DNA from 4 places in the Arthrobacter sp. NPDC097144 genome. Region 2 is predicted to be linked to each of the others. Evidence: predicted binding sites of a transcription regulator. Region 2 holds the regulator's gene; each other region holds the start of a gene.
The links. Region 2 encodes LexA, which represses DNA repair genes until DNA is damaged. Its sites were predicted from a motif close to TCGAACANNTGTTCGA; they were not measured.
Positions count from the first base shown of each region.

Region 1 (3,608 bases), on a different contig from region 2:
CCCCGGATCGGCCAGAAGCCTGCGCAGCAGGATGCCGGGGGTAACGAACTCGATGATGGTTTCGGGACCGGCGTGGCTCTCGCCGCGCACCGTGTAGCCGATGCGGGCACCCACCGGGCTGCCGTCCAGCGCGGCGAGCCGGCGGGCTGCCGAACGTGCCGCCACCCGGCGCGGCTGCGTCACGACAATCCGCGGCGGCCGTCCGATTGAACTTTCCTGCAGAGCCAACAGGTTGGCAAGCAGCGGCGGAACCAGGGTCGTCTTTCCGGTTCCCGGCGGAGCCTGGACCACCGCGGCGCTCTTCCCGTTCTGGGGATCAAGGGCGGCGAACAGATCGGCGAGCGCCTCGGCGAACACCAATCCCGTCCCGATGCGCTGAAGGTTGAACGGCACCTGCGGGAGGAAACTGGGGATGCCGGATATCTGCGGTGTGCTCACATCCCCTATTCTCCCGTGTATTGCCTCGTGCCCAACCTCGTGCTTGCCCACGGTGTTCATTCCAAGCCCGGCGGACTCGGCGCAGTGGATCTATAGGCATGGCCTGTGGGTGTGGTGATGACCACCGTATGTCGGCCACTGGTGCCGGTCCGCGCACTCCAGTCCGGTGCTTCCTTGGCCTGGTTGCAGGCCTCGCACAACCCCTGAATGTTTTCCGCCGAGGTCGCCCCGCCCTTTCGTACTGGAACAATATGGTCGTAATGCCGGATGGGAGCTCCGCACCACGGCATACGGCAAAGGTGGTCGCGGGCCGCGATGAAGCGCGCCAAACCCCTGGGTACCAGCCGCGCCCGGGAATCCATTGCCACCAACTGGCCGGTCTCCGGCACCGCATACAACCGGCGTAGCCACACCTCGGTCCGCGGATCCAGCCGCTCCGGACGCTCCGGCGCCCTTCCCCAACCGGATGCCGATCCTGCCACTGGTGAAGGGCGGGAAGGTGCTGTTGCTGTCCGGCCGGAGACAAGTCCGGTGGTCCGTGCGTTGGCCTCTGCACCGGCCTGCCCCGGCTCTGCGCCGTCCCGGCCCGGCTCCGTTCCGTCCTTGTCCGGCTCTGTTCCGGCCTGACTCCCGCGAAGCAGGTCCCTAGCCCACTGTGCCGGCACCATTCCATATCCCGGCAGTACGGCAGGCTCCGAAACGTCCGGAACCACAGCGCCTCCGTTGCCCGGATCCTTCCCTTCGGCCCCAGCCGGACGCTGCAGGACACCAGCGAGCAGGGACCTGTCCGTCATGATCAGCTGCACCTCCACCCGCACATCTTCAGCGCGCGCCTGGCCGGTGACCCGCTCCACCAAGGTGTCGGCCATGATCTGGCCCCGGGTCCGCGGATCTCCCTCCGCCCGCAACCGGTCTGCCTCCCGCGACAACGAGGAGAAGACCCCCACTCCCTGGGACACCGGCAGCAACCCGGTCAGATATGTCATGGTGTCCGGCGCCGGCCGGCATGAGACATACCGCTCTGAAACCGCCTTCGCCGCACGTTTGACCACCGCCTGCGGGTCCAATCCATAGGACAACGACTTGATCCGGGCAATCAGCTGCCGGTCTCCCAGGGTCTCCAGCTCAGCAAGGTTCCCTGCCACCGCCTCATCCACATGCTGCCGGTCCTCCAAAGACAAGCTTGCGGTCTCCCGCACCAGCAGCGTGGCCCGCCACTCGTTAATCACACCGGCGCTCAGAGCCCGAAGCGTGCAAGGCATCTCCTCTGTGAGGATCCGGGCCAATCCCAGCAGCCGGATGCCCCGGTGCGGAGACTCGCGGCGAGCCAACCCAATCTGCGCTCCCACCCCGCGGCCCAGATGTTCCGCCGCCAGCCCGGCCCGAGCCTGTGCCCGGCGCGTTGAGGCATCAAAGGCTGCGGCTGCACGGGCCTGAGCCGCCGCAGCGGCGGACTTCAACTCTTCCAGTAAGCGGATCTCATCGATCAGTCGCGCCCGCTCTTTCGCTTCCAATGCTGCCAATCTCCCGTCAGCCGTCGACGGCCGCTCGGCACCCGCTGGCCCCTCGCGGTTCGACGGCCGCTCAGCGGTCGACGTCCGCTGATCCGCCGATGGCCCGTAGCCCTTCGACGGCCCCTGAATTCTCGGCGGCCGCTCAGCCGCACTGAGCCCACCACCGCCGCAACCGCGCTTCGAAAGCCGCCCGGAAAGCGGGAGCAGTCCGGAAAGCTTCCCCGCCCCGGGCTGTGATCCCACCTGCCCTAAAGATTCGTACATGTGTTCTATTTTATTGCTCGGCGCCCCATCCGGCAGCCCTTGGCATTACTGGTTCTTTACTCGCGATTACTCCCGGAGCACTCCTCCGCGAGGACAATAAAGGCGCGAGAACAATAAGGGCCGGTAAGCCGGATAGACAACAGATCTGAGGACCGAGGAATGGAACACGAGGATTACCGTCCCCAAACCCGGCTGCGGGTCCTCAGTTCCGGCACCACACCGGAAGAAGCCCTGACCTTCTTTGACTCGCTCCAACCGGTCAGCATTGAAGAGCTCGCGGGCTTCTGGCACGGTGCAGACCTTCCAACGGGTCACCCGTTCGACGGACTCCTGGGACCCCTAGGCTGGCAGGGAAAGCAGTTTGACGGACCTGACGGCGCACACCCGCTGGTCTTTGCCGACAGGGGCGGACGGTGCTTTGACGTAAATCCCCGCGTTGTTCCGCTGGCCGCCTCCCTCCGGCTGTCGCGGCTGGTCCGCAAATCAACCGCACGCACACAGGTCGCCGCCCGCCTGATCCGGCCGCTGCTGCCGCTGACCCGGACCACGAAGCCGAAAGCCCGCCTGCGGATGACGGAGTACCGCGGCGTTCTTACCGCCACCATGATCTACGACGCCCTGCCCATCAACGACGTCTTCCGCCGGGTGGACAACGGCACGCTGCTCGGCGCCATGGATCTGCGCGGCCCGCTCCCGCCGTTTATGTTCACCCTCCGGCACGACTGATGAGACCCTCCGAAGCATCACTGGCAGCACGGCTTCGCTTAGCAGGCTGCGTGTTTGCCGCAGAGGAGGCCCGCCTCCTGCTCTCGGAAGCCACCGGTTCCAAAGCTCTGGAGCAGATGGTCCAGCAGCGGTGTGAGGGTTACCCGCTTGAACAGGTCCTTGGCTGGGCAGAATTCTACGGGCTGCGCATACCGGTTGCCCCCAATGTCTTCGTCCCCCGGAGGCGGACGGAGCTGCTCGCCGCCCACGCCATTGCGCTGCTCGAAAACCTCAGCCATCCGGTGTTCGCAGAGCTTTGCTGCGGCTCCGGGGCGGTCAGCATGGCCGTTGCCGCGCACGCGGCCTCCGCGCCGGAGGCTTACGCCGTTGATCTTCAGACAGCCGCCGTTGCCTGCGCCCGGACCAATCTGGCGGGGCAGGCGTCCGTTTTGCAGGGCAATCTGTTCGAGGCGCTGCCGGGAGGGCTTCGCGGCCGGATCGACGTCGTCGCCGCCAACGCCCCCTACGTTCCCACCGCCCAGCTTGGCTCCATGCCGCCCGAGGCGCGGGACTATGAACCCGCCTTAACCCTCGACGGCGGATCCGACGGTTTGGATGTGCTGAGGCGCATCATCGAGTCAGCACCTGTGTGGCTGGGGCCCGAAGGCTCCGTGGTGGTGGAGTGCA
Region 1 is NZ_JBIWDW010000005.1:233,631-237,238, reverse strand. It holds gene hrpB (ATP-dependent helicase HrpB) at 1-438, opposite strand, end outside; gene ACIQXM_RS13610 (DUF222 domain-containing protein) at 495-1,961, opposite strand; gene ACIQXM_RS13605 (DUF4334 domain-containing protein) at 2,376-2,942, shown strand; gene ACIQXM_RS13600 (putative protein N(5)-glutamine methyltransferase) at 2,942-3,608, shown strand, end outside.
Region 1: the regulator LexA is predicted to act here: its motif matches at 2,209-2,224, upstream of ACIQXM_RS13610 (DUF222 domain-containing protein).

Region 2 (3,608 bases):
GGGCAACTGTCCGGCACTGTCGTGTCTGCAGCTGTGACCGCTGCGCGCAAGCACACCTCCGCCAGCGTGGAAGAGCTGGCACAGGCGGAGCGCGCCTTCGAGAAGTCCATGGAGGGTGTGCCGTCGGGGCTGCTCGCCAGCGGGTTGAACGAGGAGCAGGAGCAGGCCGTCAACCGCATCCGTGAAGCGTGCCGCGTGGCTCTCTCCGATTCGAAGCCCGAGCCGGGGGATACGGCCGACGGCGGCCGCCAGACTGCGCGCTCCCGGCTGATGGCGGTGCTGGAGGTCTGCGAACGGCTGGTTTCGGCTCCGGCTGCCGGCGAAGTGATCTGGGCATCCCGGCCCAGCTCGTTCTCGCCGTCGGGCGGGTTCTCACCCCCGGACGAAACGGCCCCGGCCACCTTGAACGTTGCTCCGCTGTCAGTGGCGGGGCGGTTGCGAGAGGGATTGTTCGACGGGCATACCGTAGTCCTGACCTCGGCCACCCTGGCGATTGGCTCCGAGTTCGGCCCGGTGGCAGGTGCCCTGGGTCTGCTGGGCCCCGGTGCGCCGTCCTGGACCGGAACCGACGTCGGCAGCCCCTTCGACTATCCCCGGCAGGGGGTGCTGTACGTGGCCAAGGACCTGCCGAAGCCGGAGCGCGGTACCTCGCAGGCTCAGCTGGACGAGATTGAAGCATTGCTGAAGGCATCAAATGGCGGTGCCCTGGGTTTGTTTTCCTCCCGCCGGGCTGCTGAAGACGCTGCGGATGCCATGCGCAGCCGGGTGGATTTCCCCATCCTGTGCCAGGGGGAATCTTCCATGTCCTCCCTCGTGAAGCAGTTCTCGGAGGAACCTGACACCTGCCTTTTCGGCACCATGTCACTGTGGCAGGGCGTTGATGTTCCGGGGGCTGCCTGCCGGCTTGTGCTGATCGACCGGATTCCGTTCCCGCGCCCGGATGATCCGCTGATGACCGCCCGTACCCGCGCGGTGGCCAAGGCCGGGGGCAACGGCTTCATGTCCGTGTCGGCCACCCATGCGGCAGTGCGTCTGGCACAGGGCGCCGGGCGGCTGATTCGTGCTGCGGGGGACCGCGGCGTGGTTGCCGTCCTGGATTCCAGGCTCGCCACGGCCCGTTACGGGGGTTTCCTCCGTGCCGCGTTGCCGCCGTTCTGGTCCACTACGGACCGTTCAGTGGTGCTGTCGGTCCTTGGCCGTCTGGCGGAGCAGTCCGCAGCCGAGGAGCATGCCACAGGCAAGCCGGGAGCCCGAACATAAGGGGCGGAACATCAGGGAACGCAAATGGCGGCCGGAAGAATATTCCGGCCGCCATTTGCGTCCCGGCGTGGGGCCCGGGACGGGGATTTTCCCGCTAGAGCGAGCGCATCACCGAGACAACCTTGCCCATGATGACTGCGTGGTCGCCCACGATCGGCTCGTAGCGCGTGTTCTGCGGCAGCAGCCAGGTGTGGCCGTTGCGCTGCCGGAAGGTTTTGACAGTGGCCTCGTCATCAAGGAGGGCGGCCACGATGTCACCGTTTTCCGCTGTTGGCTGGCGGCGGACAACCACCCAGTCGCCGTCGCAGATGGCGGCGTCCACCATGGAGTCACCCGAAACCTTCAGCATGAACAGATCGCCGTGGCCCACCAGCTGGCGCGGCAGCGGCATGATGTCCTCCACGACTTGCTCCGCGAGGATGGGACCGCCGGCTGCGATGCGGCCAACGAGGGGCACCATTGCGGTATCCACGGCCGTGGCCAGCTCCGTCACGGATGCCAGTGCCGGGGCGGACGCAGCCGCGGCTCCGGCGCCTGCCGCGGCATCAGGAGCTGCGTCGGAGCCGGCGGCTGCCTGGGCGGATCTCGTGGCGGTCCCGGCCGTGCCGGTCTGGTCTTCAGCGGAGCCTGCGGCACCTGCCGTGCCGTCCCGCAGCATCAGTGGAATCAGGATTTCCATGGCGCGGGGCCGCTTGGGATCACGGCGGATGTAGCCGAGCTTTTCCAGCTGCATGAGCTGATGGGTGACGCTGGAGAGGCTGGCCAGCCCCACCGTGTCACCAATTTCGCGCATGGTGGGAGGGTATCCGTTGGTACTCACCGACCGCTGGATCATTTCCAAGACGGTCTTCTGCCGTGGTGTGAGCCCCTTGACACGCGCACGGGTGCCTGCGGCAGCTGGCTTGTTGGTGCTGTCTTCGGAAGCAGTGGTGCGGGCCACGTGGGGTTCCCTTCGGGTCAGCTGGTCCGGGAGGTGCCGGAGCTGGTTTGGTCTATGGCTGGCGGTTATGTCAGTGGCAGCTGATTCAGTGGTCCCAACGAACCTTTCCGGGGCCGACGCTCCGGATCCGGTCCGGTTGACACCGGATGAACCTCTTCCATGCCCTCAACGCTAAGGGAGTGGAGCAACGTTTTCAAACATTTGTTCGAGCGAGTCTCGACTTTGTTAGTAGATAGGTGCTAGAAATGAGTTCGCAACAATCGAACACACTTTCGACAACAGTTCTCCGCTCCGGCGCAAGGACGTCAGATAACTTCCAATCGTTCGAACATGGCTTCGGGTTATTTCCGATGTCGACGAACCGGAAAGGTGCAGCAATGCCCACTCAAACTTTCAGGCCTATTCAGATCGCCAGACCCAAGCGGGCCAAGTCCACTTCAGCTGTCACACCCAAACTGACTGTTGTATCTGGCCAAAAGGTTGTGCCCGGCAAGAACCTGCTGACAGACCGGACGGATGTTGCTGAGCGAACGCTTGTCGCCAGCCAAGCCGCATCGGCCGGCCGGGCTGCAGTGAAATCTCCCCGCCTCTCCCGCTTGCGCTTTCCTTCCAAGGTGCCCTCCCTGTGGACCCGGGGCGGGACTCCGGTGCCTTCGGCAAATCCGTCACCCTCCGTTCTGGTCTCTTCAGCTGCTTTGGCGCCTTTAGCAGCTCCTGCTGATTCAAGTGCACCGGCTGTTTCAAGTGCACCGGCTGTTTCAAGGGCATGGGCCGTTGGAGCTGCACAGGCTGCATCAGTTCTGCCGAAGGCTCCGGCCCGCCCGCACGGACTGCATCTCACGCGACGGGGACGGCTGGTGTTCATCGGCCTGCCGATCATGCTTACCGCCGCAGCGGCGCTGACGCTTCTTGCGTTCTTCACGGCCCCTGCCATGGCCTCCAGCGGAGCCCCGGAGGTCACCCGAACCGTCCAGGTCAGTGTGGCTGCCGGCGAGTCCCTGTGGGAACTTGCCGAAGAATTCGCCCCGGAACGCGACCCGCGGGACGTGGTTGCGGACATTATGGAATTGAACAACCTTTCCAATGCGAGCATCCGCGCTGGGATCCAGCTGTACATCCCCGTTGAAGGCTGACGCTGTTACACCGCTGCAGAACTGCACCCCCCCGCAGAACTGCACCCCCCCCGCAGGACTACACAACTGCACCACTACACAACTGCACCACTACGCAACTGCACCACTACACAACACGGCGTAATAACGCCGGCCCGTCTGTGCGGCGATTCTTCCCGCTCGACAACAAGTCTTAAGCTGTACAAGTGACTGAACAGCTGCAAAGACTCAACCGACTTCCCCTGCGCGATGACCTTCGCGGCCTGACGCCCTACGGCGCGCCGCAGCTGGACGTG
Region 2 is NZ_JBIWDW010000001.1:45,002-48,609, reverse strand. It holds gene ACIQXM_RS00225 (ATP-dependent DNA helicase) at 1-1,260, shown strand, start outside; gene lexA (transcriptional repressor LexA) at 1,355-2,200, opposite strand; gene ACIQXM_RS00215 (LysM peptidoglycan-binding domain-containing protein) at 3,058-3,333, shown strand; gene ACIQXM_RS00210 (histidinol-phosphate transaminase) at 3,519-3,608, shown strand, end outside.

Region 3 (3,608 bases), on a different contig from region 2:
TGGGCCAGGTACTGAGCAGCGACGGCGGTTTCCGCTAGCCAAGCTTCCATCCGCACATGCCCTCAGAAGGGCGGCGGGTTGTCGCCGTAGTCGTATGGATCGGGGTCGTCGGGTGATCCCCAAAGCGACGACGACGGCGGCGACTCGCTGCCAGCACCCGAGGCAGCGTCTGGCACGCCCGTGGGTGCAGCGGAACCGGAGGCAAGATGAAGATGCGGTTCGGTGCGGTAAGTCCGGCCGCCCGGTGAAACCCACTCAATAATCCCGGGTGAATGCTGCCGGGCTTTCCAGAAGCCCCGGGTTTTGAACATGTGGTGGCGTCGGCACAGGTGTTCGAGGTTGTCATGATCCGTGACCCCGCCATGGGACCAGGGGGTGGTGTGGTCGATCTCGGAGATCAGGGCGTTGGTGCGGCAGCCCGGGAACCGGCAGGTACCGTCCCGTGCCCGCAGCCAGCGCTGGAGTCCGGGCGGGACTTTGCGGCGGCGGCCAACCCTCAGGATCTCTTCGGTGTGCGGGTTGCGTTCCACCGGGGTCCACCGGGCTGCCTGCCGGGCGAGTCTGCGGGCTGTTTCGGCGCTGATCGGCCCGTACCCGTGCAGTTCGGCAGGATCCTCGTCGGCTCCGAGCAGGGTTTCAGCGGTGATCAGGACCAGGATCTCGGTCCGGGCACCGGAACCATGCCTGATGGGACGGTCCTGGTCACTGGAACGGGTGCCCCTCGTGCCGCCGCCACCGCCTGCGTTGCTGACGCCGGTGCGGTTGATGTCCCGACCAAACCCGGCAAGCCCATCACCGCCACCCCTGCGGGTACTTTCACGACTGTCAACATTGTCCGGTTTGTCAGCATTGCCCGGACTGTCAGCGCTGTCAGTATTGTCCGGTTTGTCGGGACTGTGGGGGCTGTCGGTGGTCTCGTTCGCGCCCGGGACCCACACACCGTCACCATCACCGCCGGTGTTGCTGCCCGGGTCCCCGGTCCTGGCGCCGCTAACGAGCAGGTCCGCGAGGATGTCGGCACGCAGCTGATCCACGGGGCGGGGGTCTCCGGCAGCCTGCTCACCCCGGGCCGCAACACTGAGCTGCGTATAGATCGCCTGTGCCTGCTGCGCCGGAAGGAACGCCGACAACCACGACATCCCGTCCGTGTCCGGCTGCAAACAGACCCGGCGGGTTTCAAAAGCACTCTGATGCCGGACCGGAATGGTCTCCGGGTACCGGGTTTCCCGCAGCCGGCGGGCTTTGACCCGGAACTGCGCCAGGGTCAGACCCCCGTCATGCTGCCCGGCCGCAGTGAGCAGGTCCTGCTCGAACCCGGGCAGGTCAGCGGAAGGAATGTTCTGGGACTGCTCCAACACGGTTTGCACCTGCCCGTACCCGAGGGATCCTGTTTCCAGATGCTGCAGGGTGGCTGTGTGGGTGTGGCAGAGGGTTCCGGCGTCGATCATGAGCATCTTCGCGGTGCCGGTGGGCAGGTGCAGGATCGCTGCTGCTTCCTCCGCCGCGAGACTGAAAGCCAGCCCCGGATCCAGCTGCCGGTCTCCATCCGGTCCTGTTTCCGGAAGGAAGCCGTTCCGGAATATGTCTTCCATTCGGTTCAGGATTCTGGCCTGCTGGGCCTGAGCCCACCGGACAAGGTGATCCAACCGGGCCAGAACAGCACCGGCTTCATCCTGGTCAAAGACTTCAACACCCTGCAGAGCCAGGCTTCCGGTGAACCCGTCCCGGCAGGACAGACCGGAAGGAACAGTCTCAACAGTGCCGGGCTCGGCGGCGTACACGGACAGGCTACGCTCCGGCTCCGTCCGGCCGCCGCGGCTTCCGCCCTCACCGGCAGAAGCGTTCCCTGAAGAAGATCCGTGCTGATCCATGACCTCAGGCTTTCACCCGCCACTGACATTCCCGACCCGAAAACAGCTCCGAAAGACCCAAAATCGGCCTTTTTCATACGGGCCGGATACCCGTCTTTCTGACGGCCCTCTGGTGGCTTCCGAACCAGAGCTCCGTACTGCCTTCCTTCCATCCATTCTGCTTCCAGACGATGCCAAGACACGCACACCGCTCAACCACTGCCCCTTGAACAGCTGCCCCTTTAAACAACTGTGTGGATCTGCAGCGCATAAAGCGAAGCAGATCCACACAGAGAACTGACAGGTTGCCTGACTAGCCGACGTGGGCCACAGCCGGGACCTTCATCAAGTCCTCTTTGGCCGGACGGATCATGAAGAAACCGATCGGCGCGGCAAGGAACAGGGCGACGCCGGCCCAGATGAACGCCGTGGAGTAGCCGCTGACCAGCGCCTCCAGCTGTGCAGCCGGCCGGGTTGCGTTTTCGCTCAGGTAGGCGGTGATGGCCGCGGTGTAGATGGCTGTGAACAGTGCGGTGCCGATGGATCCGCCGATCTGCTGCGTGGCAGAGACAGCGGCACTGGCCACTCCGGCGTCGTGCTCATCAATGCCGGCCAGCGCCACGTTCTGCAGCGGAACAAAGATCATGGCCAGCCCGAAGCCCAGCAGAATCAAACCGGGCAGGACCTCTGCGGCGTAGTTGCCCTCCACAGAGATGAAGGACAACCACACCAGTCCGGCCGCACCCACAATGGGACCCAGGGTCATCGGCAGCCGGACGCCGGTGCGCGGCAGCAGGTTGGACAGCACGCCGGCGCCAACCATGATGGACAGGGTCATCGGCAGCGAAGCCAGACCGGACTTCAGCGGCGAGTATCCCAGCACAATCTGGAAGTAGAAGATCAGGAACAGGATGCCGCCCAGCAGGGCGGCGCCGGTGAGCGCAGAGGTCAGGAAGGCTCCGCCGCGGACGCGGTTGGCGAGCACACGCAGGGGCAGCAGCGGGTTCGAAACACGGCTCTCGACCCAGACAAACACAGCGAGGATGACGACGCCGGCAGCAAGGAAGGCGATGGTCTGCACCCGGCCCCAGCCGTTTTCGGCCTGTGAGAAGCCGTAGACCAGAGAAGCCAGCCCGGCCACGACCAGGACGGCACCGGGCAGGTCATAACGGGTGTTGCCGTGCGCCTTGCTCTCGCGGATCAGCGGCAGTCCGGCAATCATGGCGACGACGGCGATGGGTACGTTCACCAGCAGGCACCAGTTCCAGCTGGCGTACTGGGTCAGCACTCCGCCGAGAAGCAGCCCGATGGCTGCCCCGCCGCCGCCGATGGCGCCGTAGACGGCAAACGCCTTGATGCGGTCCTTGCCGGTGGGGAAGGTAATGGTCAGGATGGCCAGCGATGCGGGCGCAAGGAGAGCGGCAAAAGCGCCCTGCAGGCCGCGGGCGGCCAGCAGCATTTCAGTGGTCGTGGCAAAGCCGCCAATGGCGGAGGCGACGGCAAAGCCGGCCATACCCACCATGAAGGTGCGCTTGCGGCCCCAGTAATCGGCTATGCGTCCGCCGAGGAGCAGCAGGGATCCAAAGGCCAGCGCATAGATGGTGACCACCCAGGTGCGGTCGCCGTCGGACATGCCAAGCTCACGCTGGGCGTCGGGCAGGGCGATGTTGACGATGGTTCCGTCCAGGACCACCATCAGCTGGGCCAGGGCCAGCACGGCCAGCAGCAGCCAGCGGTGCGGATGCGCGGAATGATCGA
Region 3 is NZ_JBIWDW010000002.1:421,479-425,086, reverse strand. It holds gene ACIQXM_RS05670 (SDR family oxidoreductase) at 1-38, shown strand, start outside; gene ACIQXM_RS05665 (DUF222 domain-containing protein) at 63-1,871, opposite strand; gene ACIQXM_RS05660 (MFS transporter) at 2,164-3,608, opposite strand, start outside.
Region 3: the regulator LexA is predicted to act here: its motif matches at 2,093-2,108, upstream of ACIQXM_RS05665 (DUF222 domain-containing protein).

Region 4 (3,608 bases), on a different contig from region 2:
CGCGCTTGAGCAGATAACCAATCTGCAGTTCTTCATCCTTGACCATGTCAATATCCTGACATATGCTCAACATGTCAGGACCCTGACATTGACCAAAGGAATCACAATGACAGTAACCGGACCCGATTTCATTGCCCTGCAGGTACGCGACCTGGCCAAAGCCGCGTCCTTTTACGAGGATGTTGTCGGGCTGACCCGCGCGCCCGTCTCACCGCCGCATGCCGTCGTCTTTGCCACGACGCCCATCGCGTTTGCCGTGCGGGAAACCATTCCCGGCGTTGACCTGGACTCGGTGGCACAGCCCGGACTCGGCGTCGTTCTCTGGCTGCACGATCCGGAGGCCGCGGCGCTGCACCGGACCATGGCGGATGCCGGGGTAACCATTCCCCAGGAACCCTTCGAGGGGCCGTTCGGCACCACCTTCACCTTTCTGGATCCGGAGGGCTATGCGGTGACCATCCACAGCGGGAGCTAGGTCCGCTGCTCCGCGCTTAGACCGCTTTCACCACCGGCAGGTCCGACCACTCCGTGGTGTAGCGCGGCGAAGCGAAATTCCGCGCCATGGACCAGTCCGGCTTGGCCGAAGACATCCCCGCCAGCCCCAGTCCGATGCTGGCGGCGCCGTACTTGTTTGTCACCTGCGCCAGCAGCGGGCCGATGTCCTTCTGCTCCGGCCCCGCGTCGAACAGGTCGAACGCCGGTTCGGCCCCGGCGGGGGAGAGGCCGGTGAGCATGATTCCGGCCTTGACGTACCGGGCGCCCTCCACCACCTGGGAATCCATGGCGGCTATTGCCGCGCGGGTGAGGACCAGCGGATCGGCCGTGGGCCGCTGAAGCCGGACCGTGGCCGAGGGCGAGGAGCCCTCCTTGCCGCTGAACCGCGACGTGGCCGCGAAGACCGTCATCACGGTTGCCAGCTGGCCCTCTTTCGCCAGCCGGATCGCCGCCTTCTGCGCATACAGGCTCATCACCTGGCGCATCGATTCCCGGGTGACCACCGGTGTCGCAAAGCTGCGCGAGAACAGCACCTGCTGCTTGTCCGCGGACTCGGTCTCCATGGGAATGCACGCGGTGCCGTTTAATTCCAGCACCGTCCGCTGCAGCACCACGGAGAATTTGGCGCGGATGACGGCGGGGTCCGCGGCACGCAGATCGGCCACGGTATGGATGCCCAGCGCGTTCAGCCGTGTGCCGTTGCGCGCACCCACGCCCCATAATCCGGTGACGGGCACGCGGGACATGATGGTGTCGACGACGGCGGGACCCAGGGTGTCGAGGTTGCAGACCCCGCCCATGTGGGGATTCTGCTTGGCGATCCGGTTCGCGAATTTGGCCAGGGTTTTGGTGGGTCCGATCCCCACACACACCGGCAGGCCGATGTTCCGCGCCACGCCGGCCCGAATCTCGGTGCCCCGGTTCCGCAGTTCTTCATCGGTGCCGTGCAGATGCAGGAAACACTCGTCAATCGAGTAGATCTCCTGCTCGGAGGAATAGCGTCCCAGCAGCTGCATCACCCGCGAGCTCAAGTCCCCGTACAGCTCGTAGTTGCTGGAGCGCTGCACCAGGCCCAGCTTCGGGGCGGCCTCGGCCAGCTTGAACCACGGCTCGCCCGTCTTGATCCCGAGCGCCTTGGCCTCATCGGAGCGGGCCACCACGCAGCCGTCGTTGTTGGAGAGCACCACCACCGGAATGCCGGCCAGCCGGGGATCGAAGACGCGCTCGCAGGAGACGTAGAAGCTGTTTACGTCCACCAGGGCGATGCGGTGCCGCTCAGCCACGCTGGACGCTAAACATAGTGCAGGCACCGGGTCACGACGCCCCACACGGACAGTTCCGCCGGATCCGGCACCCGGATGTCCACGGAATCGGGGCTGTCTGCATGCAGGAAGATGCCCTGTCCCGTCAGCAGCAGCCGGCGGACAATCAGCTCACCGTTGAGGACGGCGACGACGACGGACCCGTCCCTGGGCGTCAGTGAGCGGTCCACGATCAGCTCGTCACCGTCGCTGATTCCCGCACCGTCCATGGCCCCGCCGGAGACCCGCATGATGAACGTGGAGGTGGCATCCCGGATGAGGTGCCTGTTCAGGTCGATTCCGGCATCGTAATAATCCTGGGCGGGGGAAGCGAACCCGGCGGGAAGGGTGGAGCCGCGTGCGGCCGGCTGCTCATTGGCGCCGCCGGAACGCGGGCCGGGAGCGGAAGAAAAGACGGGCACCGCGCAACCTCCCTAGAACACACCTTCGAATGCTTTCAGGTTAGCACCGGCCCGGAATTCCACCAGCCCCTCCGCGCCGGGCCGGGCCGGAGGTCTGGCCCATCCGGGAAGAGGGACCTAGGCTGACAGCGGCGGCAGGCTGCCGCCGTCAACCCCAGGAGAAACGATGAAGCAGACACCAGTACGTACCGTCATCAGCCCCGGCCGCTATGTGCAGGGGGCCGGTGCCATCCACCGGCTCGGTGAGTTTCTCAGCCAGATCGGCAAAACGCCGCTGCTGGTGGCCGACGACGTCGTCTGGGGTTTTGTAGGACACGACATTGGCAGCTCCCTGCAGACAGCCGAGCTGCCGCTCACCCGCGAGGTCTTCAACGGAACGCCCACGGCCGCTGAAATCGACCGGCTTACCGACGCCATCCGGTCCGCCGGCGCGGATGTGGTGGTGGGAGTGGGAGGCGGCAGCACCATAGACGCGTGCAAGGCAGCCGGCGACGCCGCCGGAATCCGCTGGGCATCGGTGCCCACTGTCGCCTCCACTGACGCGCCGACGTCGGCGCTCGCCGTTGTCTACACGGCCGACGGGGCCTTCGAGGAATACCGGTTCTTCGCACGGAATCCTGATCTGGTGCTGGTGGACTCCCAGATTGTAGCCAACGCACCGGCGTCGTTCCTGGCCTACGGTGTGGGGGATGCCCTGGCCACCTGGCTGGAAGCACGGGCCACAGCCGCCTCCTTTTCTCTGACCATGGCCGGGGGACTGCCCACCGAGACCGGCACGGCGCTGGCGCGGCTGAGCTGGGATGTGCTCTGGGAATTCGCGCTTCCCGCCCTCGACGCTGCCCGGGACCACCTCGTTACGCCGGCGCTGGAGAAGGTTATCGAGGCCAATACGCTGCTGTCCGGCCTGGGGTTTGAATCGGGCGGGCTGGCAGCGGCACATGCCATTCACAACGGCCTGACCGCGGCACCGCAAACACACGGACTGGCCCACGGGCAAAAAGTGAACATCGGCTCAGTGACGCAGCTCGTGCTCGAGGGCGCTCCCACGGCGGAGATCCGCGACTTTGTGGAGTTCACAACGCGCGTGGGCCTGCCGAACACGCTGACCGAGGTGGGCCTGTCAGTGGACGATGCCCGCGAACTTGACCTCGTGGCGGAGGCAGCCACGGTTCCCGGGGAAACCATGAAGTCCATGCCCTTTGACGTTGGCCCCGCCGACGTGGTTGCCGCACTGAAATCGATCGAACGTTTTTCACGCCGGGTGCGGCGGGAAGCGGGCCTGCCCGAACCGGTGCCGTACAAAACGCACTAGGCGCACTAGGCTCCCCGCAGAGCTGCGACGGGTTCAATGCGCGTGGCCCTGCGGGCCGGAAAGCTGCCGGCCGCGAGC
Region 4 is NZ_JBIWDW010000003.1:425,935-429,542, forward strand. It holds gene ACIQXM_RS09070 (MarR family winged helix-turn-helix transcriptional regulator) at 1-46, opposite strand, end outside; gene ACIQXM_RS09075 (VOC family protein) at 107-475, shown strand; gene ACIQXM_RS09080 (Y-family DNA polymerase) at 492-1,778, opposite strand; gene ACIQXM_RS09085 (LexA family protein) at 1,787-2,218, opposite strand; gene ACIQXM_RS09090 (glycerol dehydrogenase) at 2,385-3,530, shown strand; gene ACIQXM_RS09095 (ABC transporter permease) at 3,536-3,608, opposite strand, start outside.
Region 4: the regulator LexA is predicted to act here: its motif matches at 2,232-2,247, upstream of ACIQXM_RS09085 (LexA family protein).